Regions from separate parts of the Neomoorella thermoacetica genome, predicted to be linked through region 2. Evidence: riboswitches for the same ligand, from Rfam matches in the RefSeq annotation. Region 2 holds a riboswitch; each other region holds the start of a gene.
What was found. Region 2 has a riboswitch for cyclic di-GMP ahead of MOTHE_RS07515 (type II secretion system F family protein). Riboswitches for the same ligand answer to the same signal wherever they lie in the genome.

Region 1 (9,578 bases), 1.0 Mb from region 2:
GGTGTAGCTCAATGGTAGAGCTCCAGCCTTCCAAGCTGGCTACGTGGGTTCGATTCCCATCACCCGCTCCAAACAGGCGCCTGTAGCTCAGCTGGATAGAGCAGCGGCCTTCTAAGCCCCGTGCCGCAGGTTCGAATCCTGCCAGGCGCGCCAGAAAAAGACATGGTGGGTGTAGCTCAGTTGGTTAGAGCACCAGGTTGTGGCCCTGGGGGTCGTGGGTTCGAGTCCCATCTCCCACCCCATTTTATTTATATTGGGGCGTAGCCAAGCGGTAAGGCAACGGACTTTGGATCCGTCATTCCGCTGGTTCGAATCCAGCCGCCCCAGCCAATAGCGTGAGCCATTAGCTCAGCAGGTAGAGCACCTGACTTTTAATCAGGGTGTCCGGGGTTCGACTCCCCGATGGCTCACCATTTTTTTGCGGGCGTGGCGGAATGGCAGACGCGCCAGACTTAGGATCTGGTGGGGTTAACCCGTGGAGGTTCAAGTCCTCTCGCCCGCACCAAATATAGATATTTCAAGGTTTTCCGGGTTTGAAGCCCGGATTTTTTTGCTGTATCACTGGAAAGGGAAAAGGAGGGGCGCTCAAAAGAATCGGCCGGCAGCGAAGAGCGGAACGCGGCTATGGAAAAAATCGCCGCTTTCGGCTGGCGGGGTGACCATCCTGGTGCAAGAATTGCAGCCGATTGCCGCGCGGGTTAAATATAGAATTTTTAGCCTAATCCGGCTAACTGCCGCATTTTTCATGAAGGGATGGACATGGTAGGCGCTACATGCATGCTGTTTCTTTAAATTCAACGGCCTCAACTACTACTACCGGTTTTTTCAGTCTTTTGGCTTTGGTTGAAGCCAGGCTGGCCATATTGACCAGGTTTTTGACGATATAGCTGCTGTCTTTACCACATTCGCGTATTTTTGAGCGACGGCCTCCGGCTACGCCAGCAGAGATGGTGACCTTTATTTTACCGGGCCAATTTTCGTTGGCGAAGGCCGTGACAATTTGCCGGGCTAATTTTTCTGCTGCAGCCAGGGACCTGGTGGTAACAATAGCAAATTCATCGCCGGCATAGCGGCACAGGGTATCCTCATTCATGTTAATTAAATTTTTTAAGATTATAGTGGCCTGGCGCAGGACATTGTCACCATAAATATGGCCGTATTCTTTATTAATACCCCCAAAGTTATCCAAATCCAGAAAGATTATTGCTATCTCCTGGCCTCGTCTTAATAACTCCAGGGCTTTTTCATAAAAGATTTCGGCTTTGTTTAAACCCGTAAGGCTATCGGTATATTTGCCCAATTCCAGCATGATCTGGGCGTAGGTAATTATACCAACAATGTTGCTTTCCGAGGTAACTACCAGACGCTCAATCTTATTCTTGACCATTAATTTTTGTGCTTCTGTCAGGGAAGCTGTTGGTGATATGGTGATCACTTTTCTCGTCATGGCATCGGCAACCAGCCGGTTTGGGTGAAACCTCCTGACATCCCTGGAAGTGATAATGCCTACCAGTTTTCCCTCTTCTACTACCGGGAGGCTGCCTATACCATAGCGTTCTATAATAGCGGCCGCCCGACCGACGCTTGCTAACGGGTCAATTGTATAAAGCTTCTCGCTTATAAGGCTTTTTACCGTGGGCACTACAAATCCACCGTCCTGCTGACCTGGATGGTAATATTTATCTGGGCCTTAAGCACCATTTTATCGTCGGCGATGCGGTTACTTTCTTCGATTACTACTGGGAGAAGCTTTTCTTTAGGGAGAAGCCTTAATAAAGATTTTTTTACTACTACGGCTTCGAAAGTCTCATGGTTTAGGCGTACTATCTCATATTGTTCCGGCGAAACTGCATCTACCATACGCCTTACGGCTTCGGGACCGATAGGTGCTTTTTTACCAACGAACAAGATGTCCTGCATGGGGGGGATTTCAAATTCAGATAATTTTATGTTTACATCGGCTTTACGTAGCGGTTCTCGCGAGGAGGAAGTTTCCTGGGCCATAAAAAGCGGTCCTCCTTTCTTGCCTAAACACACATCATTTATTATACCCTTTTTTACTAAATTTGCCCATGGGGTTTGATATTAATTTTTCAAAGTCAACCACCCTGACAGTTAAAAAATAGTTAAAAGTGACGATAAATATTTGTGAAAACCGCTAAAGGCGAACCTGACCGAAAGGCGGGGGCGCAAAGCCACGGGCCTAAAGCCTCAACAGGCCATGGCAGCCGGGTTGCCGGATAAGCCAATTTGAATATTGCTGGCAATTAGGGGCAACTACGGTTTTTGCGGGTTGTCTTAAAATTTTATAGGGGGTATGCAGGATGAAGTACAAAAAATTAATCAGTATGCTGGCCATAGCGAGCCTGCTTCTGCCGGCGGGGATGGCTTATGCCCGCCCGGGCAATGGTAACAGTGACCATGGGGCCGGTAAGTATGTAATGGCGTCGGGAACGGGGAATAATCATGAAGAAGATAGTCAATTAGGAGATGAATTGAAAGATCAAGAAAGGGGAGAACAAGGAGAAGCAAACATTGAAGAAGAAAATGGATTAAACGAACAGGAACGGGAAGCCAAGGGAGAATCCCAGGAAAATGATTCTCACCATTCTGAGCAACAGTTGAAAAAAGAGGTGCGGCAAAGGGAAGAAATCCAGGTACGTGAAGAAGCCCAACACGCTGGATTGGAAAAATTCCAGGGCCGAATCCGGGTTAAAAATAAAGAAATTAATTTTGATGTGCCGCCAGTGATTAAAGCCGGCCGCACCCTGATCCCTGTCAGAGCGGTTACGGAAGGTCTGGGCGCAACTGTTAACTGGGATGAGGCAACAAATGCCGTGACTATAGCCAAAAATGGAGTTACGGTAGTACTTATCCCCGGCAGCGCGGAAGTAACCGTTAATGGCACAAAAATAAATTTGGATGTGCCAGCTCTATTAATCAGCAACCGTACTTTTGTGCCCTTGAGGTTCTTGAGTGAAGTATTTAAAGAAAAAGTAAATTATAATGACGCCACTGGCGACATTGATGTTGAAGAAGGCGAGGGAGAGGCGACCTCCACGACTCCGGCAACGTCACCGAGCACCAGCCCGACTGCTACAGAAGTTCCAGCAGGTACGGACACTGTGTCCACAGCCGGCAACACAGCCAGCACTACCACGACCTCTCCTCCTTCCATCCCTGCGCCAACTACAACTACCTCCTCAATACCTGCCGCTTAAGTGGTAACCAAAACCCTGCTCTAAAAAGCAGGGTTTTTTACCGAAGATAGGCTAGCCGCGGCCCACACACCCACCGGGGCAGGCTATGATTTCTACATAAAGTTAAATTGCTTGCCGGTGTAAAATTAATTTAATTTTAAAGGTGGCTTAATACGTTTATAACGACCGCGTGCTATCATAAACCTTGAGCAAAGCCCTCTGACCTCCTTTAAAATATATACCCTACCACACCCGGATATATCCGGGATTTTTTTTACAGGGATAAATAGAGACATTGGCGCAGCTGTTGAGGTTACGGAGGAAACGGCGGCCATGATTGATGAGCAGGCAGGTATCGGTCGGGCGGCCCGGGAGTTTTTTGTCGCTATAGCGACGGCGGTAGGTGATATACGGCAGGAAAATGGCCGCCAGTGTGGAATAGAATCACTCTAGCAAAAGGTTAATACCCAAGGGATGGGGTTCCCTTTAAATCTGCGCTGGTGCAGTGATGACCCCTACGCGGGGGGGTAAAGTTTCCCCGGGGTAGGGGTTTATTTTTTGCCGCCATGGGAGGAATGATATTCACCATGCTCTACCTTTACCTTGCCGTAGGAGGATTTTGTGGCGCTGTCGGCCGTTATTTCCTGGCTAGTTTTATCAACCGTCTCTGGCCAGGTTCCTTTCCCCTGGCTACCTGGATCATTAACCTGGGCGGTTGCCTGGCCATGGGCTTTATCCTGACCTATACCCTGGAACGACTGGTCATGGGCCCGGAATTGCGCCTGGGGCTTACTACAGGGATGCTCGGTGCCTTCACCACCTTTTCCACCTTCAGTGTGGAAACCCTCCACCTGCTCCAGGGAGAAAAAATTCCCCTGGCCCTCCTTTACCTCTTCGCTTCCCTGGCCGGGGGACTTATCTGTATGCAAACCGGTATTTTTTTAGCGCGCCTGCCCTTATCTTCAAAAGCATTGAGTAGTATAATAACCAGGGAGGATGGGGAGGAGTAATGGCCTGGCTCTATGTAGGCTGTGGCGGGATTGCCGGGACCCTGGCCCGTTTCCTGCTAAGTCGCTGGCTGGGAAATCGCGTCCGGGGTACCTGGCCCCTGGGTACCCTGTTCGTCAACTTAAGCGGAGCCTTTCTGCTAGGCCTGCTCCTGGCCCTGCCCCAGGGAAGGTTACCGGCTAACGTGACCCTGGCCTTGGGGACAGGGTTTGTGGGAGCCTATACTACCTTTTCAACCTTCACCTATGAAACCGTCACCATGATTGGCGATGGCGAGGGTAAACGGGCCCTGGCCTACAGCCTGGGGAGCATTCTGGGAGGCTTGCTCCTGGCCTGGCTGGGCTGGCTGGCGGCAGGGAGTTTATTTTAGGCTGGAGGGATGGGTATGACCGGCACGAGGGCCAAGCGTTTGACGGTTTATCTGGGGGAGGGTATGAAGTGGCAGGGTATGGCCCTTTACCATGCTCTGGTTCTCGAATTAAAGGCCGCCGGCCTGGCTGGGGTTACTGTAGTCCGTGGTATCGAGGGATATGGCAAGCGTAAGCAGCTGTATGCCTCACGCCTCCTGGAGCTCTCCGCCGATCTGCCGGTTCTTGTTGAGGCAGTGGACAGCCCCGAAAAGATAAACGCCGTGTTGCCCCGGGTCCGGGAGATGGTCCAGCAGGGCTTGATTACCCTGGCGGATGTGGAAATCATCTCCTCTGCCGGAACTGCCAGCAACAAGGAAAATAGCCCCGGCCCGGGGAGGAGAGCTTGACAGGGCCAGGGGTTTTTGCTAATATATCGCTACGGAAAGCCGTGATGGTACCGAATAACGGGCGGAAGTAGCTCAGTGGTAGAGCATCGCCTTGCCAAGGCGAGGGCCGCGGGTTCAAATCCCGTCTTCCGCTCCATATTTTTGCTTATTAGTACCTCGGACCTGACCCGTCCGAGGTACTCTTTCACAGGCTATTTTTTATTATTTTAGCAGGAAAAGCTTCAGGCACGGCGAAATAAATCCTGAAGGTATTTTTAGACAAACGGATGGTCATAATGAATGGCGTCCAGTAGTCGGGAGTAGGGAGGAGCAAATAAGTAGATGAAGGCTGCCGTAGAAAAACTGGATAAAAACCAGGTACTCCTGGAAGTAGAAGTTGAAGCCCCCAGAGTCCAGAAGGCTATAGACCAGGCATATCGTCGACTGGTAAAGCAGGTCAATATTCCAGGATTCAGGAAGGGCAAAGCCCCTCGCTTTATCCTGGAGCAATATATTGGCAAGGAGCCTATTTATAACGAGGCAGCGGAGATTGTTATTCCTCCGGCTTATGAAGAAGCTGTGGCCGAACACCAGCTGGAACCCATCGACCGGCCGGAGGTTGAGATAGTTAAAGTAGAAGATGGAGAACCCCTGGTTTTTAAAGCCAGGGTGGAGGTTAAACCGGAAGTCCAGCTTGGTCCCTACACCGGCCTGGAGGTGGAACGCCAGGAAGTAGAGGTAACAGAAGCCGATATCGATGCTTACCTGAAGCGGCTGCAGGAGCGTTATGCCGAGCTGGAGGTAATCGAGGACGAACCGGCAGCAGCCGGTGATATTGTTACCATTGACTTCAAGGGCACCGTGGACGGCCAGCCTTACCCGGGAATGGAAGGGAACAACTACCCCCTGGAGCTGGGTTCAGGCACCTTTATAACCGGTTTTGAGGAGCAACTGGTTGGTGCCAGGGTAAATGAAGAACGCACCGTTAATGTCACTTTCCCTTCCGACTACCACGAAAAGGATCTGGCCGGTAAAGAAGCCGTTTTCCAGGTCACCGTGCGGGGGATAAAACGTAAGAAACTGGCTCCCCTTGATGATGAGTTTGCCAAAGATGTGAGCGAGTGCGAGACCCTGGCGGACCTGCGCCAGGATATCCGCCGGCGCCTGGAGGAAAGCCAGAAACAGCGAGTTGAAGCCGCAGTTCGGCAGGCCGTGGTGGAAAAGGCTGTCGCTGCGGCCACGGTGGAACTCCCGGAAGTTATGGTGGAACGGCGTATCGATGCCCGGATCCGGGAACTTGAGCGCAACCTACAGGCCCAGAAGATGACCCTGGAGGAGTTCTTAAAGAACACTGACAAGACTATTGGTGATTTAGAAAAAGAATTCCGGCCCGGGGCCGAAAGGGACGTAAAAACGGAACTGGTTCTGGAAGCTATTGCCAAAGCTGAAAATATCCAGCCCAGCCAGGAAGAGATTGATGCCGAAATCGAGAGGATGGCCAGGATTTTCCGGCAAGATCCGGATACTGTACGGAAGAATTTGGGCGACTTGTCCGTCCTGAAATACGATATAATGATTAAAAAGACCATAGATTTTCTGGTAGAGCACAGCAAGCCCGTACCGCCCCGGGAACAGGGCGCGGCAGGGGAAACAGCAGAAACAGCGGAAGCTACGCCGGCTTAACTGTGATCTCTGAACGATTTTAACGTGGAGGTGTGTTGGCAGTGTCAGTTCTGGTACCAATGGTTGTCGAGCAGACCAGCAGGGGCGAACGGGCTTATGATATCTATTCCCGCCTATTGAAGGACAGGATCATTTTCCTGGGGAGTGCCATTGACGATCATGTAGCCAACCTGGTCATTGCCCAGATGCTTTTTCTGGAGGCCGAGGATCCCGACAAGGATATTCACCTTTATATAAACAGCCCCGGGGGATCGATTTCGGCAGGCATGGCCATCTTTGACACCATGCAGTATATCCGGCCCGACGTTTCCACAATCTGCGTCGGCCTGGCGGCCAGTATGGGTGCCTTCCTCCTGGCGGCAGGGGCCAAGGGCAAGCGTTTTGCCCTCCCCAACAGCGAAATCATGATTCACCAGCCCATGGGTGGTACCCAGGGTCAGGCCGTGGATATCGAGATCCACGCCAAGAGGATTCTGGCCATACGGGACAACTTGAACCGTATTTTAAGTGAGATAACCGGTAAACCCCTGGAACAGATCGCCAGGGATACCGACCGGGATCACTTTATGACAGCCAGGGAAGCCCGGGAGTATGGTTTAATCGATGAGGTGATCACCAAGCGCGAGTTGCCCGCTAAATAAGGGACAGCGAGGTGAAGAAAATGTACAAATACACCGATGACAAAGGCCAGTTGAAGTGTTCCTTCTGCGGGAAACTCCAGGACCAGGTCAAGAAACTGGTTGCTGGCCCGGGTGTATATATCTGTGACGAGTGCATCGAGCTGTGCAATGAGATAATCGAAGAGGAGCTAAGCGAGGACCTGAACCTGGAAATGGGTGAACTGCCCAAGCCCAAGGAGATCCGGGAGATCCTCGATCAGTACGTCATAAGCCAGGATCAAGCCAAAAAGGCCCTGGCTGTAGCCGTTTATAACCATTATAAACGCATCAACCTGGGTATGAAGATGGATGATGTTGAACTCCAGAAGAGCAACATCATCATGCTGAGTCCCACCGGTAGCGGTAAGACCCTGCTGGCCCAGACGCTGGCCAAGATTCTCAATGTGCCCTTCGCCATCGCCGACGCCACCTCCCTGACGGAAGCCGGCTATGTGGGTGAGGATGTGGAGAATATTCTCCTCAAGCTCATCCAGGCGGCCGACTATGATGTGGAGAAGGCAGAGAAGGGTATTGTCTATATCGACGAGATCGACAAGATAGCCCGGAAATCAGAGAACCCATCCATTACCCGGGACGTATCCGGGGAAGGGGTCCAGCAGGCCCTGCTCAAGATCCTGGAAGGCACCATTGCCAGCGTGCCGCCCCAGGGAGGCCGCAAGCACCCTCACCAGGAGTTTATCCAGCTGGATACGACCAATATCCTCTTTATTTGTGGAGGGGCCTTTGACGGCCTGGACAAGATCATCAAGAATCGCATCTCCCAGAAAACCATGGGCTTTGGCGCCGAGATCCGGGGCAAGAACGACGTCCAGGTGGGGGATATCCTGAAGCAGGTCCTGCCCGTTGACCTGCTGAAGTACGGCCTGATCCCCGAGTTTGTTGGCCGCCTGCCGGTGATTGTCACCCTGGACGCCCTGGACGAGACTGCCCTGATCAGGGTCCTTACGGAACCCCGCAACGCCCTGGTGAAACAGTACCAGAAGCTCTTTGAAATGGACGGGGTAACCCTGGAATTTAAAGAAGACGCCCTGGTTACTATCGCCAGGGAAGCTATCAAGCGAGAAACCGGGGCCCGGGGCCTGCGGGCCATCCTGGAGGAGATCATGCTCGACGTTATGTACGAGATCCCCTCCCGGAACAATATCTCCAAGTGTATAATCACTAAAGATGTTGTCCTGCGCAAGGAAGAACCCTTGCTCCTTACGGTAGAAAGGAAAAAGAAAAAAGAAGAAACAGCCTGATTGCCAAGGGCGGTGGGTATTACCACCGCCCTTTTACGTCCCCCTGGGAACCAGTGGAGGGTCCCTGTGGGATAAAATTTTCCTTTCCGGATAAACTTTAGGTGATCCTTTTATTGCGGAAAGGAGTACCCTTATGACCGAATGGGGCCAGGGCCTGGGCGGAGTCCTGGGCTTTGTCCAGATATTCTTTGCCGTGGTAATTGGCCTTTACTTCTGGAACCTCCTGCGCAACCAGCAGGGCAGCCGGGTGGCTGTGGAAAGGGAATCTCGCAAAGAACTGGAGAAACTCCAGCGGATGCGGGAGATCTCCCTCACTGAACCCCTGGCGGAAAAGACCCGGCCCAGCACCTTTGCCGAGATTATCGGCCAGGAAGAGGGCTTGAAGGCCCTCCGGGCCGCCCTCTGCGGTCCCAACCCCCAGCATGTTATTATCTATGGCCCGCCGGGGGTGGGTAAAACAGCCGCCGCCCGGCTGGTCCTGGAGGAAGCCAAGGCCAACCCCCTTTCACCCTTTAAAGAAAACGCTAAATTCGTCGAAGTCGACGGTGCGACCTCCCGGTTTGACGAGCGGGGCATTGCCGACCCCCTGATTGGTTCGGTCCATGACCCCATCTACCAGGGAGCGGGCCCCATGGGCATGGCCGGTATTCCCCAGCCCAAACCGGGGGCCGTGACCCGCGCCCATGGTGGTATCCTGTTTATCGATGAAATTGGCGAACTGCACCCCATCCAGATCAACAAGCTCCTCAAGGTCCTGGAAGATCGCAAGGTTATCCTGGAAAGCGCCTATTACAGCAGTGAAGATACTAATATTCCCAGCCACATCCATGATATTTTTCGCAACGGTTTGCCGGCCGATTTTCGCCTGGTAGGGGCGACCACCCGCCTACCCCAGGAGATCCCGGCGGCCATTCGTTCCCGCTGCCAGGAGATCTATTTTCGGCCCCTGCTGCCCCATGAAATCGGGTTAATTGTCCAGAACGCCGCCCGGAAAATAAACTTACACATTGCCCCGGAGGCCGTGGAGGTA
Region 2 (9,578 bases):
CAAACCAACGGCCACGGCCAGGGCAGGTTCCGCGTCTCCCCCAGCCAGGCCCGGGCGGCCTGGTATCACCGGCACTCCCAGTTCCTCCTGGCAGAAATCAAGCAGCCCTTCCACACCCACCCCTTCTCCGGTGAGGACCAGCCGTTCGGGGTTAAATTCTCCTCCCGACTGGGAGCGGTAAAACTCCAGGGAACGCCGGACTTCCTGGGTCAGTTCGGACAGGCGGCTGGTACCGGCAATCCCCGGACGGGCCAGTTCCCCGGCACCCATGGCTATTACCCGGCTGAAGAGGGGTTGCCCTGACCGGGTCAGGACCAGGTGGCTCCAGCGATCGCCAATGTCCAGCAGAGTCACCGCCCCGCTGATGGTGGCCGCCAGGGCGCGGCAGAGGGCTAGAGGCACCAGGTCGATGGCTACCAGGTCCAGCCCGGCACCCTGAAAGATATTATATAATTGGGTCACCTGTTCCCGGGGCGCCGCCGCCAGGAGAACGGGCATCTGGTTATTGTTCCGGCCGGACCTGTCATCCAGGATGGTCCAGTCGACAACCATATCCCGGGCACCGGTGGGCAGGTAGTTTTCCAGTTCATAGGCCATCCCGGCTTTCAACTCCGCCGGGGCCATCTGCGGCAGACGGAGGTAGCGAACTACCACCCTCTCGCCAGTAATGGCAGTCACGGCCTGACGGCCGTGCCAGCCCGTCCGGGAGGCCGCTTCGGCCAGGGCCGCGACCAGGGCCTGGGGATCATTCAGCCCGCCGGGCGGGGCCGGCACAGTGGCCGTGAGTAACTCCCGGCCCCGGTAAACAGCGGTCCTTATAGCCGTGGCACCGAGATCAACGCCCAGATAGTGGCGGCGTTTAAATAATGTCCCGAGCACAGGTAGTCAACGCCTCCGGAAGACTCATTTTCCTTGTTTCCTTGTTCGGGGTTCGCCCCTTTGAATGACCCAAAGCTATTAATTAGCCACAGTTCTCCAGGAGAGGACCTGCCACCCACCCAAATTCAATCGATTATTTAAAGCTGCATTAAAGCTAGGATCATAGGTAATGTCCAGCAGGCTCAAATAACTATTAACGCCCCGGGCGACAATACTCCCGGTTATATTCAAGTAAGAAATAAACTGGGTGGAAAAATATCCCCCGCTGATAATAATGCCTTGAATATTAAAACTGCCTAATAAACCCCATAGGTCGCCGACATAAAAATTTCCTCCGCTTACCAGCGCCCAGGAACTACCAGGATCGGCCTCTAAATTTGTTTTCAGGGTGATCGTCCCAGAAGCAGCTATAATACCTTTCCCGTGATAAGTGGAAAGGTCCGATTTATCAATTACCAGGTCGCCGTCCCGATATAAAATTTTAATATCACCTGGTCCGGAATCGATAATATCCTGCAATTCAGCCAGGGTATATTTCTCTTTTGTTAGCTGGATGCCATTCTTGTAGGAGGCATCAGGTTCATTTACCCCCCGGGGAAAGACCAGGTTAACCATTTCCTTACCCATACCACTCGGGTTGCCTGAATAACTATTACCGTAATAAGCTTTGCCTTTAATGCTCCCATAGTTAATCAAGTTTTGGCCGGCAACGGCATTACCTTTGATAGTTCCAATGACGTTGTACAAATTACCGGAAGCAGCTACGTTACCGTCCAGGGTTTGCAGTGTAATATACAGATTTCCTAAATAAAGGATATCGCCTTTTATTGTCATCAGTGGTGTCTCCCATAAACTCCCCTGCCCATTACCGGCCATCAGGGCATAAGTGGTTAACGGGCGGGATACATCGGCAACGATTGACCGGCGAATACCTCCAACCTCGGCGTCAGCCTGTAAACTTAAACTTAAAGGCTTTTCCCTGACAGTAACCTGGTTAATACGCCCCCAACTTGTCAGTTGAATATTGTTCAGTCCTTTTCGCCATCCGGGGTCACGGCGTAAGTTTGCCAGGGCCAGGTTTATCCCGGCCTCTGCTAGGTAAGTAGCTTGGTTGATTTTTAAATCGGTGGCCGCCCCCTGGTGTTCACTCAAGGCCAGGTTGAGGAGCCCGGCTCCCAGGAGGGAAAGGACTATGGTTACCAGCAAAACCACCGGCAGGGCACTACCCCGCCGGCACCATAGGAACCGCAAAATCCGGGGCGGCTGCGACGTTTTCTTTTCTACTACCAGATCAGCGATACGGTTTACTTTAAACCCAAGCATCACTATTCCCCGCTATGCCCCGGGTAGATATTAGCCCCGGGCTGCTCCTGTTCCCTGCGGCTAAGGCCAGTTACCTTATCATCAAGCTGACTTTTAGTTTAGCTTCTCCTATCCAGGTACCATTACCGCCGGCAAGGAAAGTAGGGTAGGAGGGCAGAACTTCGCATTTATCTACCATTTACTGCTATGGGGCTACCTAACTCTCTCCGTTCATCACCTTGAGGCGGAGGGCTACCGTGGTGGTAACGGCGAAATCCTGCCCCTGGCCATCCCGGACAACCAGGTGGATGGTAACCATCTTGCTTTGCTCCGGTGGGTTTCGATCGTAGGTGAACTCCAGGGTGCGTACCCCGTAAGCCAGGGGATTATAGCCACTGAAATCCAGAAAACCCTTATTCTTCACGGCCCGGCGCAGGTTGTCACCGGCCAGTTCATATTTGTACTGGTTGCCACCGGTATCCTCAATAATCAAGGTCTGGCTGTTGGAGCCGGACACCACCTGGCTGGCGGCCTGGATCTCCCCTGTCATATGCATGAGGGCGATACGGGCGTTCTGCTGGGCGTCCATCCGGTCCCAGCCTCGCTGCCACCACCTCAAGGCGGCCCCCATGATGCTCAAGGAGGCTCCCAGGACCAGGACCATCAGGCTGGCGGCCAGGACCGTTTCTACCAGGGTAAAACCAGCCCGCCACCTCATGGCCACCTGGCAACCAGGGTCGCCAGTTCCACCTGCCCTGCCGGGTCATTAACGGGCCGTTCCTGCACCACGACCTTTTTCACTTCCAGCGAGGTGTCGTACTCAGACACCAATACTATATATTCGTAATTGCTATTCCCGGGGTCCTCCTGCCAGGACCCGTTCACCCCAGGCATTTCCTCGAGGCCGTTATATCCGGCCGCCAGGCAAGTCTCCAGGTGCGCCCGGGCCAGGTTCAGAGCTACCGTTTCCCGGCCGCCCTGGACGTAGCTCCGCGCAGCGGTGGTGAACATCCCCAGCATGGGGGCCAGCACCGCCGCCAGGATGACACTGGCCACCAGGACTTCAATAAGGGTCAGGCCGCGCTTATCCTTCAGCCAGCTGGAGAGCTTCACGTCGTCCCCCCTGCCTTGACCCGGCCGGTAACCGGCATAATGGTTATATAATACTCCCGGCCATAGCGGTTCTTCAGGACTATATCCCCGCTGTTTACCGGTTCTCCCTCAATGGTAAAGGATATTTCGTTGGGGTAAACAGTTCCCGGCATGGAACCGGTATGCTGTAAACGTAATTCCATAGTAATTCCAGCCGGTAAGGGGGTTTTCTGAATAATAGTTGTATCTTTTTTCAAGAGGTACAGCTTATTACCGGTATCAAAAAGGAGCATCCGGTGGCGATCCTCGCCACCCATTGCTATTTGCTGCAGGTTACGGATGTCATTAACAATTTGCCAGGCCGCCGTCTGCAACTGCCACCAGGCAAGACTCCTGGCCACTATAGGCAGGACCACCGTAGCCAGGAGGCCGGTGATGGCCATGACGGCTACCATTTCTACCAGGGTAAAACCGCCATTTCCCTTTAACGGCCGCCTGGAGCCAGCCCCTGCTCCCCCTGCCATGTCGAGTACCCTCATGTTAACAGCCTGCGTTTCGCTTGGCCTGATTTTACATAAACCTGCCAAGATACCAGTGCAACATTTTCTCGCCAAAAAACAATGCCAGCAACCCCCCTATGGCGATAAAGGGCGCGAAGGGAAGGGGGTCCTCCCGTTTTTTTAGGCCAGATACCAGCAAGCAAACGCCCGCCAGGCCGCCTGTGACCAGGGAAAGGAAGAGAGCCAGGGATGCCAGGGGCCAGCCGAGGAAAAGCCCTACCATACCTGCAAGTTTCACATCCCCGCCGCCCATGCCACCATTACTAATTACGGCAACGAGCAGCAAAAATCCTGCTGCTGCGACAGATCCCCCTAAAGCAGCCCGGAACCCCACATCCCGCGCCAGCAGGCTAAAAAGAATACCTCCGCAGGCTCCGGTCACCACTAGGCTATCGGGGATTAAGTAATGCTCCAGGTCGATGAAGCTTGCGGCTACCAGCACGGCGCCCAGGAAAAGGTATTTTACCAGGACCCAGGAGAGGCCGAAATTATAAAAAAGGGTGGTAAACACCACGCCAGTAACAAGCTCAACTATAGGGTATCGAGGGGAAATCGGCAGGTGGCAGTAACGGCACCTGCCCCGCAGAAACAGGTAGCTCAATACGGGAATAAGGTCGTACCAGGCCAGCTCCCGCCCGCAGGTCGGGCAGTGCGAACGGCCCCAGACCACCGTTTCTCCGCGCGGTAAGCGGTATACGACCACGTTGAGGAAACTGCCGATAAAAAGACCCGCCAAGAAAAAAAATACCAGCATGACTTTTTCCTTATTACTCCTGTAGAATTTGCCTGGCTATCCTGTTATCACCCGTTTATAAATATTTAGCCCTGCTTTGCTCCTGTAAACCTTAGCAGCCGGATGGCCTGCTCCCGGTACCGGACGAGTGAGTACCGGGAGCAATTTTAAAAACCGCCATTATCAACATTATTGGGAGTTATTACTTTGGGATGTATCGTCTTTGGAAATTAAAATGGTTATTGTTCCATTTTCCTCTGTCACTATATTACCAAGATCACCCTGTAACTTCTGTAAAGCAGTGTCGGGTACTTTATCAAGTTGCAAGTACCTGGATTTTTGATTTGTGTCGTTTATATAAGTATAACTTCCGCCCCACGGGTTCTTGGTCGGCCAGCGATCAAGGTAGGGTCCGTTCCAAGTATCCGGGGCACCACTCCAATTATTTTTGTCTACAAGGCCAGGATCTCGGCCCTGAGCTGTTGATGAAGGTGGCCAAACTCCCGTATCAGTATACGCGTTCAATACCGCAGCTTTAATCGTCCGGTAATCTGCCTCGGCGGCCGCCACCTTGCTTTTATCGATGGAATTAAAGGCAACGGGGGCGATAATTGCCGCCAGGATGCCGATGATGGCAATAACAACTAACAGCTCGACCAGGGTGAAGCCTCGCTGGTCCCGCGCCTTTTTCAGTCTCTGCCACATAAATCAATCAACCTCCCTGATTTTTTGCCTGCGCTTTTTACTCTCCTGCAGCCAGCTCGCCGGGGAAACCTACAAGTAAATCACCCCCCTCTTACCCGTATCTTTATCCCCGCTCTCAAACGCCGCAGGATGCAGAGCTATCCTGGCACTCCTCGACATGGAACCGCCGGCCAGGGCATTGTCATGAGGGCAGGCTGCTAGAGTAGCCATCGTCAAAATGAGAAAAAAGATACCCCGGCGCCCTCTACTTTATGCCGCCCAGCATCTGAAAGTAGGGCAGAAAGACCGAAATCACGATCAGCCCTACTATGCCACCGAGGCCGACGATGAGGACGGGTTCTATCAGTGAGGCCAGGCGGCTTACGACCGCCTCCACCTCCAGCTCATAAAGGACTGCCACCCGCTCGAGCATAGCGTCCAGGGCTCCCGTTTCCTCGCCCACCGTAATCATTTCCACCATCATGGGAGGGAAGATCCCGCTCGCTTCCAGGGGAGCCGCCAGGCTCTGCCCGTCGCGTACGCTCTCGGCCGCCCGCTCCACCGCTCTGGCCACCACGGCGTTGCCCACGGTGCGCCGCACTACTTCCAGGGCCAGCAAAACGGGCACGCCGCTGTGCAGGAGGGTACCCAGGGTACGGCTGAAGCGGGCTAAAAGTGTCTTCTGATGTACGGGTCCGAAGATCGGCAAACGTAAAAGCAGGTGGTCGACCTGATACCGCCCGTCCGGACCCTGCCGCCAGCGGTAAAACCCGTAACCGGCGCCAGCCAGGAGAAGTACCAGGACAAACCACCAGCGCCGCAGTCCTTCACTCAACCCCAGGATCATCCGCGTCGGCCAGGGCAGGGGAACCTGCAGGCTGTTTAACATCACCTGAAAGGAGGGCAGGACGTAGGTGAGGAGGAAGATAACCGCCCCCACCGCTACCAGGCTCACCACCGCCGGGTAGGTCAGGGCCGATTTGACCTTTTCCTCCACCTCATGCTCCCTTTCCAGGTGCCCGGCCAGGCGCTCCAGGGTCTCGTCCAGGGCGCCTCCCAGTTCACCGGCCTCGACGGTATGGATAACGATAGGGGGATAGACCCGGGGCTGCCGTCCCAGGGCCCGGTAAAAGGCCTCTCCGGACTCCAGGTCCTGGAGGAGCACACCGATGCTTTCACGCAGGGAAGGATTTTCTACCTGCCGCTGTAAAACACGCAGGGCGGACATAATCGGCAGGCCGGCCCCCAGCATAGTCGCCAGTTGACGACAGAAGAGGGCCAGGTCGCGGCGGGATACCGGCCGGCGGAAGAGGCCCCGCCAGTCCAGGGCAGGCTTGACATCTACCGGCCGTAAGGAAGTAATAAAGATCCCCTGCCGCCGCAGTTCCTGGATGGCCACTTCCTGGTTTTCCGCTTCTAGATTCCCGCTAACTGCATTCCCCCTGGCATCCCTTCCCCGGTAGGCAAAGTTCATGCTTCCCCTCCAAACATATAAATAAATAGCCACCGGTAGCAGGGAAAGGCAAAACTCTTCCCCGGCAGCCCGGCGGCCATGACTTGCGTCTGCAGGCCCGTGGCTTTGCGCCCCTGGCTTTCACCAGGTTTGCCCTTAACAAGGATATTTTTCTATTCGCCGCAAACCGCCAGAATCCTCCTTTAGCCGGTGTCCTTAACCAATATTTAAACCTTCCTCAAAAATTACTCCCCGGGTGATCAGTTGCCGCAGCGCCATCTCCATGGTCTGCATCCCGTAGCGGGCTCCGGTCTGCATAGTGGAAACGATTTGATGGGTTTTACCCTCGCGGATGAGATTCTTCACTGCCGGGGTGGCTATCAACACTTCTACAGCCGCCACCCGGCCCTTCCTGTCGGCCCGCGGTAAAAGCTGCTGGGTGATCACCCCTTCCAGGGTGTCGGCAAGCTGGATCCGTACCTGCCCCTGCTGGTGGGGCGGGAAAACGTCAATGATCCGATCCACACTCTGGACGGCACTGCTGGTGTGCAAAGTCGCCAGGACCAGGTGACCTGTTTCGGCAGCCGTAATGGCCGTGGCGATGGTTTCCAGGTCGCGCATCTCCCCGACCAGGATAACGTCGGGGTCCTGACGCAGGGCGGCCCGCAGGGCGCTGGCAAAGGACCTGGTATCAGAACCCACTTCCCGCTGGTTGACTATGCTGCGGCGGTGCTGGTGCAAGTACTCAATGGGGTCTTCCAGGGTGATGATGTGACAGCTCCGCTCCCGGTTGATTTTATCCACCATGGCCGCCAGGGTGGTGGATTTACCGCTGCCCGTCGGCCCCGTCACCAGGATCAGGCCGTGCTGTCTGCCCGCCAGTTCGGCCACCACCGGCGGTAAACCCAGGGACTCCAGGCTGGGTATCTCCCTGGGGATAAGGCGGATGGCCGCCCCGACGCTCCCCCGCTGGTGAAAGACATTGACCCGGAAACGGCTTACACCGGGCAGGGAGTAAGCCAGATCGATTTCACCTTGCTCCTGAAATACCTCCCACTTATCGCCCACTATAGGCCGTACCAGGCGGGCTGTCATCTCCAAATCCAGGGGGTCCCACTGGCGCTGGACCTGGAGTTCGCCGTGCACCCGGAAAACCGGCGGTAGCCCAACAGAGATATGGACGTCGGAGGCACCGGCGGCGGCAGCCGCTACCAGGATTGTTTCGATATCGAGCATCTTGACCCTCCCATTACAAACCTCCCAGGGAAACGCGTAGGACCTCGCTCACCGTAGTGATCCCCTGGCGGGCTTTTTCCAAACCGTCGTCAATCAAAGGAACCATACCGCCGGCCACCGCTGCCTCCTTCAGGGCCGTAGCCGGCGCCTTGGCGGCTACCAGGCGCCGGAGTTCTTCATTCATGACCAGGACCTCCTGGATGGCCGTCCGGTTGGTGTAACCGGTATAATGGCAGTTTTCGCAACCCCGGCCGCGCCAGAGCCGTTCCGCGCCCGGCAACCAGGCCCTTTCCGGAGAGCCCGGCTCCGGCTCGTACATCTCCCGGCAATGGGGACAGATGCGGCGCACCAGGCGCTGGGCCACCACGCCAATAAGGGAGGAATTGACCAGGTAGCCTTCCACTCCCATATCCAGGAGGCGGGTTACGGCGCCGGCGGCGTCATTGGTGTGCAGGGTCGTTAAGACCAGGTGACCGGTAGTCGCCGCCCGGACGGCGATATCGGCCGTCTCCCGGTCGCGAATCTCCCCGACCATAATGATATCCGGGTCCTGACGCAGGATGGAACGCAGCCCTGAAGCAAAGGTCAGGCCGGCCTTGGGGTTAACCCGCACCTGATTGATGCCGGGCAGCAGGTATTCTACCGGATCCTCAATGGTAATGATATTTTTTTCCGGCGAGCTTAAAATGTTAAGAGTAGCATAAAGGGTCGTCGTCTTACCGCTGCCCGTGGGACCGGTAATGAGGAGCATGCCGTAGGAACTGTGGATGAGACTCTCAAAGCGTTCTTTTATGGCCGGCAAAAATCCCAGGTCGTCCAGGGGCAGGAGCATGGCCTCCTGGTCCAGGAGGCGCAGGACGATCTTTTCGCCGTAAACAGTAGGCAGGCTGGAAACCCTGAGGTCGACACTGCGTTTACCCAGGGTAAACTGAAAACGGCCGTCCTGGGGCAAGCGTTTTTCGGCGATGTCCATGCCGGCCATGATCTTGATCCTGGAGATCAGGCTACTTAAAACCCCCAGGGGCAGGCGGGTCAACTCCCGCAGCAGGCCGTCTACCCGCAGGCGCACCCGGACCTCCCCCTCCTGGGGCTCTATATGGATGTCGCTGGCCCGGGTCTGGATGGCCTGCTGGATAAAACTGTTGACCAGGCGCACAGCCGGCGCGCCTTCCGTGCCGCCGGCGCGCCCGCCAGATTCCGCGGCGGCGACGGCTGCCGCTACTTCGCTCATGCTCGTAACGGGTTCCCGTTGCCAGAACCGGCTTAAAGCTGCCTCGATTTCCTTCTCGGCGGCTATAGCCGGCATAATCTCCTTGCCGGTGACCAGGCGCAGGTCGTCCAGGGCCACGAGGTTCAGGGGATCGGCCATGGCCACCAGGAGGCGGTTGCCGTCCAGGCGGATGGGGATGGCCTGGTAGCGCCGGGCCAGGCCTTCCGGCACCAGGCGGACCACCTCCGGATCCAGGTGGTAGTCAGCCAGGACCACCTTGGGGATCCCCAGCTGGAACTCCAGGACCTCCAGCATGCTGGCCTCGGTGATAAATCCCAGGCGGATTAAAACCTTACCCAGGCGCTCCCCGCTGCGTTTCTGTTCCTGCAGGGCCTGTTCCAGCTGGGCCGGGGTAAGCATCCCGGCTTC
Region 3 (9,578 bases), 1.2 Mb from region 2:
TGTTTAGGTAGAACAGTCATACCTTCCGAGTGGCGGCCCCTCAGAACTGTCTTGACATGCTGGTGATAGCATTAATGCTTCAAACGAGGCGGCCGCCACCTCCAAGTGTTAACCCCTGCCATGCGGCTTAGAAATATAAAGTTCCAATATAGAAACATAAAAGTCGAAAAGGAAGAAGTGAAGAACTGATCGTTTAAGTTTAGGTGACCGTAAGCCAGAAATGAATTACAAAAAACTTTACGTGATAGACGAAAGGACGTGAGACAAATGGCCCCAAAGTCTCTGGCTCAAAGGTCGCCAGGCAACTGGGGAGGGTTTATGCCATTATTCCCTTACTTACTTGTTATATCCCTTTGTATTATTGTGGTCACTGTAACGCTTGGTTCGGGAACTCTAGTAATGGTGCTTGTTGGAATTCTTTTAAGTAGTACAGGAGCTTTCTTGCTATGGCAGAGATGGATCCACCCGCTTTTGCTTCTTCAGCGGTTCCTCTCCCTTTTGGAAAAAGGTGATCCGGTAGCTGCAGAAAAATTTTTAAAGGCCCAGAAATGGAGCAGGGGCTTTCATGAGATAGCCGGTCGGGTCCTAGAAGCTTTTTTTCGCATGATCGGGAACATGCAGAGGAGTTCGGATGAGCTAAATTATCTCGTCGGGGTGATACAGCGCGAAGCAGAGGCCAATCGTGTAAGTCTTGCTGAGATAGCTCGGACTATGCAAGATATGGCCGGTGGTGCGGATGAGGAAGCCGGGGCTACCCAAAGAGTAGCGGAAAATGTAGAAGCATTGACGGCTTTAGCTAAGGACATAGCCCATCTTTCCTCAGAAGGAGTCAATCTGGTAGGTGAGGCTAAACGACGTGAGGAGAAGGGCAGAGAGGTTCTAAAGGTTCTGCTGGCCAATATGGAACGGGCGGCGGTGTCGATAGAAGAGGCAGCGGAGAAGGTTATGAGGCTGGAGGTGAAAATAGAGAAAGTCAACGAGTTTGTAAGATATGTAACGGAGATAACGGACCAGACGAATCTACTGGCGTTGAACGCGGCGATCGAGGCGGCGCGGGCAGGTGATTCTGGCCGCGGTTTTGCAGTGGTAGCTGGAGAAGTAAGGAAACTAGCCGAACGTTCCGCGCAGGCTGCGCAGAATATAGTACGTATAGCGGAGACGATCCAGGAGGTGGCAAAGGAGGCGGCAAAACAGGTAGAGGAGAATGTAAGGCTAGTAAAAGATAACTTGGAGCAGGGCGAAGAGACAATGCGGGAAATGGAGGAAGTTACAGAGGCCTTTACTCGTGTTGCTGGTGCCATGGAAGAGATATACAGCAACGCCCGTAAACAGGCAGAGCGGGCGCAGAATATAAACCAGGATGCATCCCATATGGCGGCCGTAGCCCAGGAGACGGCAGCGGGAGTAGAAGAGGTAACAGCTTCAGTGGCGCATCAGGAGATGGCCATGGAAACAATGGAGGAAAGCGTTGTCAAGCTATCGGACATGGCTGGACGCTTTGATGAACTTGCAAACCAGTACACGAAAGAAGGATGGGACGAGGCTACGAAAAACAGCCTGATCCAGAACGGGATGCAGATTTTAAAGAGTTTGGCAGAAAATAGCGAGATAAAAAGTATGCAAATAGAAAAATTAAGAAAGCCTTTCGATGAAGCAGTTGCAGGTCTAGATTTCATCAAATACCCCATGGTAGTAGGCCTTGACGGTAACATTATCTACTCTCCTTTGAAATTTAATCAATCTATCAACTGGTCATTTAGACCGTGGTTTCAGGCCGCGATAAAGGGGGAGTCTTACATAGGGAAACCTTATATAACTCAGGCGACTAACAGGTTGGCTGTACCCATTTCATGCCCCATTAAAAATGAAAAAGGGGAAGTTTTAGGGGTGTTAGCAGCAAATATTGCCGAAGATTAGAAGGCCAGCCAGGTTAGTGCCACCTGAAAAACTCAGGGCAAAAGCCTTAACTTCTCAAAAACCGGATAATTATTTTATAAACCAGGAGGAGTTACCGTAAATTCCTCATTTTCCGTAGAAACGCCTGAAACCAAATACATGGAGGGTGCAGGAAATGTTAATCATCGGTGAAAAACTAAATAGCGCGATCCCCAGTGTCCGTCAAATCATTAATGACAAAAACGCCGCGGCCGTGCAGGACCTGGCCCGGAGGCAGGCGGAAGCGGGAGCGGACTACCTGGATCTAAATACCGCCCACTGTGACGAAGTGGCCGATATGGAGTGGCTTGTGCGTACAGTGCAAGAAGTAACCGATGTACCTTTATGCATTGATAGCACAGCAGGGGAGGCAATAAAAAAGGGTCTGGAGACCGTCAAGGGCGATAAGAGCAAGGTGATAATCAACTCCATATCCATGGAAAAAAAGCGTCTGGAAGAAGTATTGCCACTTGTACTCGAATACCAGTGCCCGGTAATCGGCCTGACGGTGGACGACAATGGTATCCCGAAAACGGCTGAAGAAAGGATCAAGATAACTGAGGGACTGATAGAGACCCTGAGCAGGAAGAATTATGATTTGAGCAACCTGTATATCGATCCGCTGGTTCTCCCCCTGGCCGTAAACCACACCAATGCGGTGATGTTTTTCCAGTGCCTGAGGGATATCAAGAGGTTATTTAAAGTGAAGACAGTATCCGGTTTAAGCAACATCTCGTTTAACATGCCGAAGAGGAAGCTCATCAACCGTTACTTCCTGACAATATGTATGGCGAGCGGCATGGACGCGGCCATTCTCGATCCGTTGGATGGAAAAATCATGACCGCAGTCACCACCACCGATTTATTGCTGGGTAACGACCGTTTCGGAAAGTGTTGATTGTCAATAGAATTGACCCACTATGTGCAAATAAAATTGACCCACTGGGGAACAAAAATAATAAGCTGCAAGTCATGCGCTAAAGGGAATGAAGGTGTAGCCTCCGATTTAACGGTCGTTGGCTGCTTTCAGTTTACCCTTGAGCCGGTAGCTAGTGCCGTTAATATAGAAAATGCGGGCATGATGCACAAGCCGGTCAATTATGGCCGCGGCTACCACCTGGTCGGAAAATATCTCCCCCCATTCGTTGAAGTTGTAGTTGCTGGTCAGGATAATACTCCCCTTCTCGTAACGCATGGAGACCAAGCGGAAGAGAAGATTGGCCTGTTCTTTAGTTACAGGCATGTAGCCGAGTTCGTCGATGATTAGAAGGTTTAGCCGGGAGTAACCCAATAGCTTGTCAAGGAGACTGCCGTCTTTGGCGCTCAAAAGTAGTTCTTCCAGTAGTTTCTGAGCCGTAATAAACACTACCCGGTATTTGGCCATGCAGGCCTTGATACCTAAGGCTACTGATAGATGGGTCTTGCCGACCCCGGGCGGCCCCAGGAAGATGATATTCTCCTTTTTCTCCACGAAATCCAGGGAGCTTAAAGAGATAATTTCTTTTTCCCGGATTGAGGGTTGAAAGCTAAAGTCAAATTCCTCCAGGGTTTTGATAAAGGGGAAACGCGCTTTATTGATTTTCGTCTTGACCGTGCCTTCGTTTTTCCTTTTTAACTCCTCTTCGAAGAGAAGGGAGAGGTATTCGGTATAAGAAAGGTTGTTTTGCGAGGCTTTTTCTGTTATCTCCTGGTAATGGGCAAGCATCCCCTTTAGTTTTAAGGCCTGCATCTGGCTTTCCAGGTAAGCGGTTAATTTGTTGCTCATGATACTGCCGCCACCTCGCTCTCCTTTAGGGCATAACAGGAGAGGTCCCGTTTGATTTTACCTGGCGGCATATTGACACTTGCCGGGTCACAGGCACAAGAAAGCGGAGCGATTTCCTTGCGCTCTAAAAGCCTTTTTACGCTGTTTTTGTGATAAGAACCGATTTTCAGGCATTCTTTGATGGCTGCTATGATATCTTCTGGGGTATATATCTCCTGATAGCTTAAGATTTCCGCCAGGTGCCAGTACAGGTTGGCGCCATTTTTATCACGCAGGCCTTCCAGATACCTTTGGCCATCCTCGCCAAAGGCGCTGGTGAACTTCTCCACCAGGGCCGAGCGTAGCTTCAGTTTCTTTTCCTGGTATTGACGGTTGATGGTTTCGTGTTCGGGGTGAAGGGGACGGGCGGTTTGTTTTTTAAGGTCAAGGTCAAACTCCGCTAAAAGCGCACCTTCCTCGTCATATACCTTTAAGCGCCGGCCGTAGATGTTTTCGACCCACACCCTCCTTAAGCAGTAGCGCATGGGTACGGGGTAGAGATTGCCGTCATGGGATATATAGCCGTCATTGCTCACCTTCCGGGGTTCTTTATGGTGTAATAAGGCCGGTTCGACAGCCGGTATTTTAACAAGGCACCCTTTTTCCTCGGCAAACATTTCTTCCGGCGGCCGGCCTAAGGTGCTGTGGGGCCTTTTGTTGTAGGCTTCCTGGAACTCGGAAAGCTTTACAGCGAATTCGTTTAAGTTCCCCACCTCCAGGCCCCGCAGCAGGTGTTCCTGGACATAGTAAAAGGGGCGTTCTACCTTTCCCTTGGTCCGGGCACGGTAGTTGGCGCAAGGACAGGGCTCAATGCCATACAGCCCGCAGAATTTTAAAAACTCGTCATTATACCGGACAATACCGTCCTTCTGGTGGGTGATAACCATTTGCTTGCCGTTGTCTATCACCAACTCCGGGGCATAACCGCCGAAGAAGTCAATGGCTTCAATCAGAACCCGGATCACATCGGCGGTGGTGATGCTTAAAGAGAAGGTGTAGAATTTCATCCGGCTGTAGGATAAGACCACTTCGTGGAGATATATTTTCACGAGCTTCCCGTCAACTGGTAGCGTCCACACCTTCCAATCGTACTGCATCTGTTTACCTGGGCCTGTTTCCACCCGGGTGGTGGCTAATTTAGCGGTCCTGTCATCTTCCTTGATGGCCCTAAGATAACGGTGGACGCTGGCCAGGGAGCCTTGATAGCCCTTATCTTTCAGTTCTTTGTAAATCCTTGTGCCGATATATCCTTTGGCAAGCATAACCTTTATTTCTTCCAGAAACTTGTCCAGTTCTTTGGTATACTCCCTGGCTTTAAACTGGGGAGGGCCGGCTTCTTTAAGGTACTTCCTGACGGTATTCCTGGACACCCCAACATCCCTTGCTATTTGCCTGATGCCGACCCCTTGAGCGTGCAGTGCCTTGATGCGCTGCCATTTGTACATGCTGACCACCTCTTTTTCCTCCCCCTCTCAGGGGAGATTTTATCACAAGGTGGGTCAGTTTTATTTGACGATCCTGGGTCAATTCTATTTTACGATCTACAGGAAAGAACTTTTTAAAGGCATATCGTAAAGATTTGTTAGCGGATTAAAGTAATAAGAAGTTAAAGGGTGAGGTAATACGGTTAGGTAAGAAGAAAAGAAAAAAGGACCGGAGGAGCACTCCATGAGGTGGACGTCATATAAGCAAGGAGAGGGAATGAGAGAGTATGAGTAAGGAAAAGCTTTATCAGGAGAGACTGCAGCGTTACATCACAGCCATGGAATGTGGCAAACCGGATAAAGTTCCTATAGCTTTCTCAGTTGGTGAATGGGCTGTCAAGTACACCGGCAGTACTCTTGAAGAAGTATATTACAACCTTGACAAATCAATTGAAATAACTTGTGAAGTAGTACAGGACCTCGATTTTGACATTTTCGGAGGTGGTCCCACCTTATGGTGGCCACCAATGTTCGATGCCATGGGTTCGAAATTGTATAAGTTCCCGGGTATTCATTTAGAGGAGAACTCGCAATTCCAGTATATGGAAGAAGAGTACATGAAACCGGAAGACTATGATGATTTTATTGCCAATCCTACTGAATGGCTGGCAACTAAATATTTGCCTCGTATTAGTGAGGAGTTTGCCAGGCCAGGCTCATACCGAGCCACGGTAGCGCTAATTAAAAGCGCGGCTGCTTATGCCATAGCCAGCAATGTCATGGCTAAAGGGTGGGAAAAGTGGACGAAGGAACACGGCGTAGTACCTTCTACGAGCGGGTTTACCAAGGCGCCTTTCGATACCCTGGGTGACACTCTGCGGGGTATGAAAGGGATTTTGCTTGACATCCGCCGTCGACCCGAGAAAGTCCTGGCCGCGTGCGAAGCGATTATACCACATAATATAGCCTATGCCATGATTGGGGCTCGTGGAGATACCACTTTACCTTGTAAGGCAACCCTTCATCGAGGTGCCTACCCGTTCCTGAGCATGGAACATTGGGAAAAATTCTACTGGCCGTCTTTGAAGGCAGTTATCGAAGGTCTCTGGGCGCAAGGAAAGAGGATGTACTTCTTTGCTGAAGGAAATTGGACCCCGTATCTTGAGAAGATAGCTGAACTGCCGGATAAAAGTATTGTATTCATCATAGATACAACTGATGCCAAAAAAGCGAAAGAAATTCTCGGCGGTAAGTTCTGCCTGTGGGGTGGCGTTCCCACTACGCTTCTGACTTACGGCACGCCGGCACAAGTGAAGGATTGTGTGAAGCAGGCTATTGATGAACTGGCCTGTGACGGGGGCTTTGTCCTTGCACCTGGCGGAGCTGTTATGAGTGATGCCAAGCGGGAAAATATTTTTGCAATGATTGAAGCAGGACGAGAGTACGGCGTTTATTAACAAAGGGAAGGGGAAGTCAATGGCTGAAAATAAGGAGAAAACATTTGTTCCGGAAGCCGGTACTTGCGTGCCGTGGAAGGTTAAGAGGGAAGAGCTGGGGGAAATCCCCGGCAATGAGGAGATTGTAAAAAAAGAGTGGGAGAAACTCGAGGCCTTTGCCTACGCCTTTATCTGGTTCTGGGTACAGCGGTAGCCCGCAGAGATATTTAATTCTCTAGAATTAGGAGTGAGGTCTTTATGCTGACAGACACTTTATCAAAGGCAATGGCAGAACTAGAAGAAGAACAGGTACTCGCGCAGGTAAAAGAACGCCTGGGAGGGGGAGTCGCGCCCCTGGAGATTGTCAAAACCCTCCAGGAAGGCATGGTAGAAGTAGGCAACCGGTTTCAGTCGGGCGAGTATTTTCTGAGCGAATTAATAATGGCAGGCGAGATAATGAAGGGCGCCATGGATATTTTAGAACCACACCTGGGGGGAGAAAGTGGAGAACACAAAGGAACCATAGTGATCGGCACAGTGAAGGGAGATATCCACGACCTGGGCAAGAATATAGTCATCATGCTGTTAAAAGGGGCGGGGTATAAAGTAGTCGACCTGGGGGTGGATGTACCGAAAGAGAGGTTTGTTGAAGCCCTGCAGGAAACGAAGGCGCCCCTGGTAGGCATGAGCGTGCTCTTAACCAGTTGCCAGGAGGCGATGAAAGAAACCATCGAAGCGATCCGGGGTGCAGGTCTGGACACCAGGGTGGTTATTGGAGGCAACTATATAGACGAAACCGTGAAGAATTATGTAGGAGCGGACTATTATGCCACCACGGCTACCGATGGAGTAAAGGTGGCGGCGGAAGTGTTCGGAGCATAGTGTTAATGCACGGAAGGTTGGCAACGATAAGGAATGGGGCCTGAAAAATGGCCCCTATTCTTTATTCATGCCATTGGTTTACCCCGGGTTTTACTTTTACTTTGGTAATGTCTTTTTGTATAAAGAAGGAATCCCATAATGCGTGTCGAAATTTATTTTATCTAGTCTAGTAATTCTTGGTCAGAGGAGTACACTAGCAATGTCAAAGAAATTACAGATAAGCAATTACCAAAAGAACCATATTAACCCAACGGGGGGGTAATTTATGTAGTAAATGTAAAAAGATGGAAGCAATTTGGCTACCACTTATTGTTCTTTCCATAAACAATAATCCTACCTTATTTAACCCCTATTAAAACTTCTTCTCGCAAAGAACCCTTTCTGGTTTTGTTTCCCATAAAAAGGCTAAAAGAGCGATAAAAAACTAATTCTCCACCCCCTAGACTAAAAAATTTGCAAATCAGTAGAAGGCTTTAGTGTAAAAGGCAAACCACCTGAAAGGGTGGGACGCAAAGCCATGGGTCTACAGCCGTTACCGGTATGACTGCCAGGCTGCCGCTAGTAAAGTCTTGATTGATAGGTTTTTATAAAGGCAGCCTGGTTATGTTAAATGGCTGCCTTTTCTATTTTTATTCAGCCTCCGGGGGTTGACTGGCTTTTGGAGGTGATTGTTCTTTGAAAGCCCAGGGTTCCTAGCCTTAACACCGGCTTAAAGGGGGTGTTCTAGTATGCAACAATGTCGTCAGTGTAACCAGAAGACCCCGGAACGTTCTTGCCCTGATTGCGATTACTTTATGACCCCGGGCTCTTTGCGCCGGAAGCCCCCGTCACCTATAGGAATAAATCTGGTTGCAGCTGACGGGAGGCGTTATGACGGCCGTATCCTGGTCTTAAATATGATGGAGTTGGGATTAGAAACAGATGCCCCGGTACCCGGGAAATATCGTATTCACCTTCATCAGAACCTCAGCCTGGATGTGGCCGGGGTACCCACCAGAGGGAAGGGGAATATTCGCCTTTTTGATATCCTGACTGTTTACCGGGATCAGGAAACAGCTACCCGCCTTAGCAGTGACGAGTACGCTTTATTAACCGGAAGTACGGGGGACTTTATTGAACAAGTATCCCAGCTGGTCCCCGTCCACCTGCAGAAACTGGTAAAAGAGCGGTTACTTGCCGAAATCCAGAACTCTGAGATTTTGAAGGCTATGCAGATCGGCAGCGTGTTGCGCTATGAAAGGGGACGATTTCGCCATTTAGGGGGCCAGGCTGATCTAGAATTACCCCCGGAGGAAATAGAAAAATTGATACATAAGGCAATTCGCCAGGGTACCCACTGCCGGGAGCTCATTGTAAGTAGTGACGGGAAAAGGGTTTTTGACCTGCATGGGATCCCCCTGGATCCTTACTCCGGGGGCTTGCTGGCCTTCGATATTACGGAGATTATCCATAAAGAAAGGCAGATGCGCCGGCAGGAGATGCTTGCTTACCAGGAAGCCATTGCTGCTGTTACCAATGGCCGGTTGAGGCTCTCGACCCGGGCGGAGATTGCTTCATTACTTTCCCAGGGACATGAGCTGGCCAAGGGTGAAGTTCAGAAGGCTGCCGATGTTGCCCTGGCGCGGAGCAAGTTGCGCAGTATATTACCAGAGGTTTTTCGTGGTCGCCAGCACGGTATCTGCCTGGGCTTGACCGAAGCCTTAACTAATGCCTTAAAACACGCTGGCGGGGGTGAATGGGTAGCCAGGCAGGACGATGAAGTCCTGCGCGTAATTGTCCAGGACCACGGCCAGGGAATAAAACTAAAGGATCTACCCAAGGCAACCCCTCTTAAGCCCCGAAATTAGATTGGACAATCTTCCAAATTCATGAGACTATAAGGTCAGGAGGTTGTTCAAGTGGAACGTCGGAAATTTACCCTAGAGTTCAAGCGCCAGGTCGTCGAACAGGCCATCGCTGCCGGAAATAATTCCGTCGTTGCTCGGAAGTATGATATCCGGCCGAATATTGTCAGCCGATGGGTTCGTCAGTACAAAGCCGGCCAACCCATGCAAGGCAGTAGCCCAAAGGGAAACGCCACCCACGTTACTCAGCAGG

Region 1: linked by a shared signal. The riboswitch ahead of MOTHE_RS02290 (stalk domain-containing protein) and the one ahead of MOTHE_RS07515 (type II secretion system F family protein) in region 2 are both predicted to bind cyclic di-GMP.
Region 3: linked by a shared signal. The riboswitch ahead of MOTHE_RS01570 (ATP-binding protein) and the one ahead of MOTHE_RS07515 (type II secretion system F family protein) in region 2 are both predicted to bind cyclic di-GMP.

What each region holds. Positions count from the first base shown of each region.
Region 1 covers NZ_CP012369.1:455,178-464,755, forward strand. Annotated here, with positions in the region: tRNA gene MOTHE_RS02250 (tRNA-Gly) at 1-71, shown strand, start outside; tRNA gene MOTHE_RS02255 (tRNA-Arg) at 77-153, shown strand; tRNA gene MOTHE_RS02260 (tRNA-His) at 166-242, shown strand; tRNA gene MOTHE_RS02265 (tRNA-Gln) at 255-330, shown strand; tRNA gene MOTHE_RS02270 (tRNA-Lys) at 338-413, shown strand; tRNA gene MOTHE_RS02275 (tRNA-Leu) at 421-505, shown strand; gene MOTHE_RS12685 (hypothetical protein) at 476-766, shown strand; gene MOTHE_RS02280 (CBS domain-containing protein) at 770-1,642, opposite strand; gene MOTHE_RS02285 (hypothetical protein) at 1,642-2,004, opposite strand; cyclic di-GMP riboswitch class I at 2,154-2,241, shown strand; gene MOTHE_RS02290 (stalk domain-containing protein) at 2,325-3,221, shown strand; gene crcB (fluoride efflux transporter CrcB) at 3,776-4,210, shown strand; gene crcB (fluoride efflux transporter CrcB) at 4,210-4,578, shown strand; gene MOTHE_RS02305 (DUF190 domain-containing protein) at 4,594-4,965, shown strand; tRNA gene MOTHE_RS02310 (tRNA-Gly) at 5,027-5,101, shown strand; gene tig (trigger factor) at 5,287-6,627, shown strand; gene clpP (ATP-dependent Clp endopeptidase proteolytic subunit ClpP) at 6,669-7,268, shown strand; gene clpX (ATP-dependent Clp protease ATP-binding subunit ClpX) at 7,289-8,548, shown strand; gene lonB (ATP-dependent protease LonB) at 8,682-9,578, shown strand, end outside.
Region 2 covers NZ_CP012369.1:1,483,708-1,493,285, forward strand. Annotated here, with positions in the region: gene pilM (type IV pilus biogenesis protein PilM) at 1-879, opposite strand, end outside; gene MOTHE_RS07485 (hypothetical protein) at 958-2,202, opposite strand; gene MOTHE_RS07490 (ComGF family competence protein) at 2,399-2,905, opposite strand; gene MOTHE_RS07495 (prepilin-type N-terminal cleavage/methylation domain-containing protein) at 2,896-3,294, opposite strand; gene MOTHE_RS07500 (type II secretion system protein) at 3,291-3,812, opposite strand; gene MOTHE_RS07505 (prepilin peptidase) at 3,844-4,587, opposite strand; gene MOTHE_RS07510 (prepilin-type N-terminal cleavage/methylation domain-containing protein) at 4,756-5,271, opposite strand; gene MOTHE_RS07515 (type II secretion system F family protein) at 5,516-6,724, opposite strand; cyclic di-GMP riboswitch class I at 6,785-6,868, opposite strand; gene MOTHE_RS07520 (type IV pilus twitching motility protein PilT) at 6,920-7,939, opposite strand; gene MOTHE_RS07525 (GspE/PulE family protein) at 7,953-9,578, opposite strand, start outside.
Region 3 covers NZ_CP012369.1:301,080-310,657, forward strand. Annotated here, with positions in the region: gene MOTHE_RS01540 (methyl-accepting chemotaxis protein) at 268-1,917, shown strand; gene MOTHE_RS01545 (methyltetrahydrofolate cobalamin methyltransferase) at 2,072-2,833, shown strand; gene istB (IS21-like element helper ATPase IstB) at 2,942-3,700, opposite strand; gene istA (IS21 family transposase) at 3,697-5,184, opposite strand; gene MOTHE_RS01560 (uroporphyrinogen decarboxylase family protein) at 5,451-6,620, shown strand; gene MOTHE_RS13560 (hypothetical protein) at 6,640-6,813, shown strand; gene MOTHE_RS01565 (cobalamin B12-binding domain-containing protein) at 6,858-7,481, shown strand; cyclic di-GMP riboswitch class I at 7,956-8,041, shown strand; gene MOTHE_RS01570 (ATP-binding protein) at 8,210-9,328, shown strand; gene MOTHE_RS01575 (transposase) at 9,380-9,578, shown strand, end outside.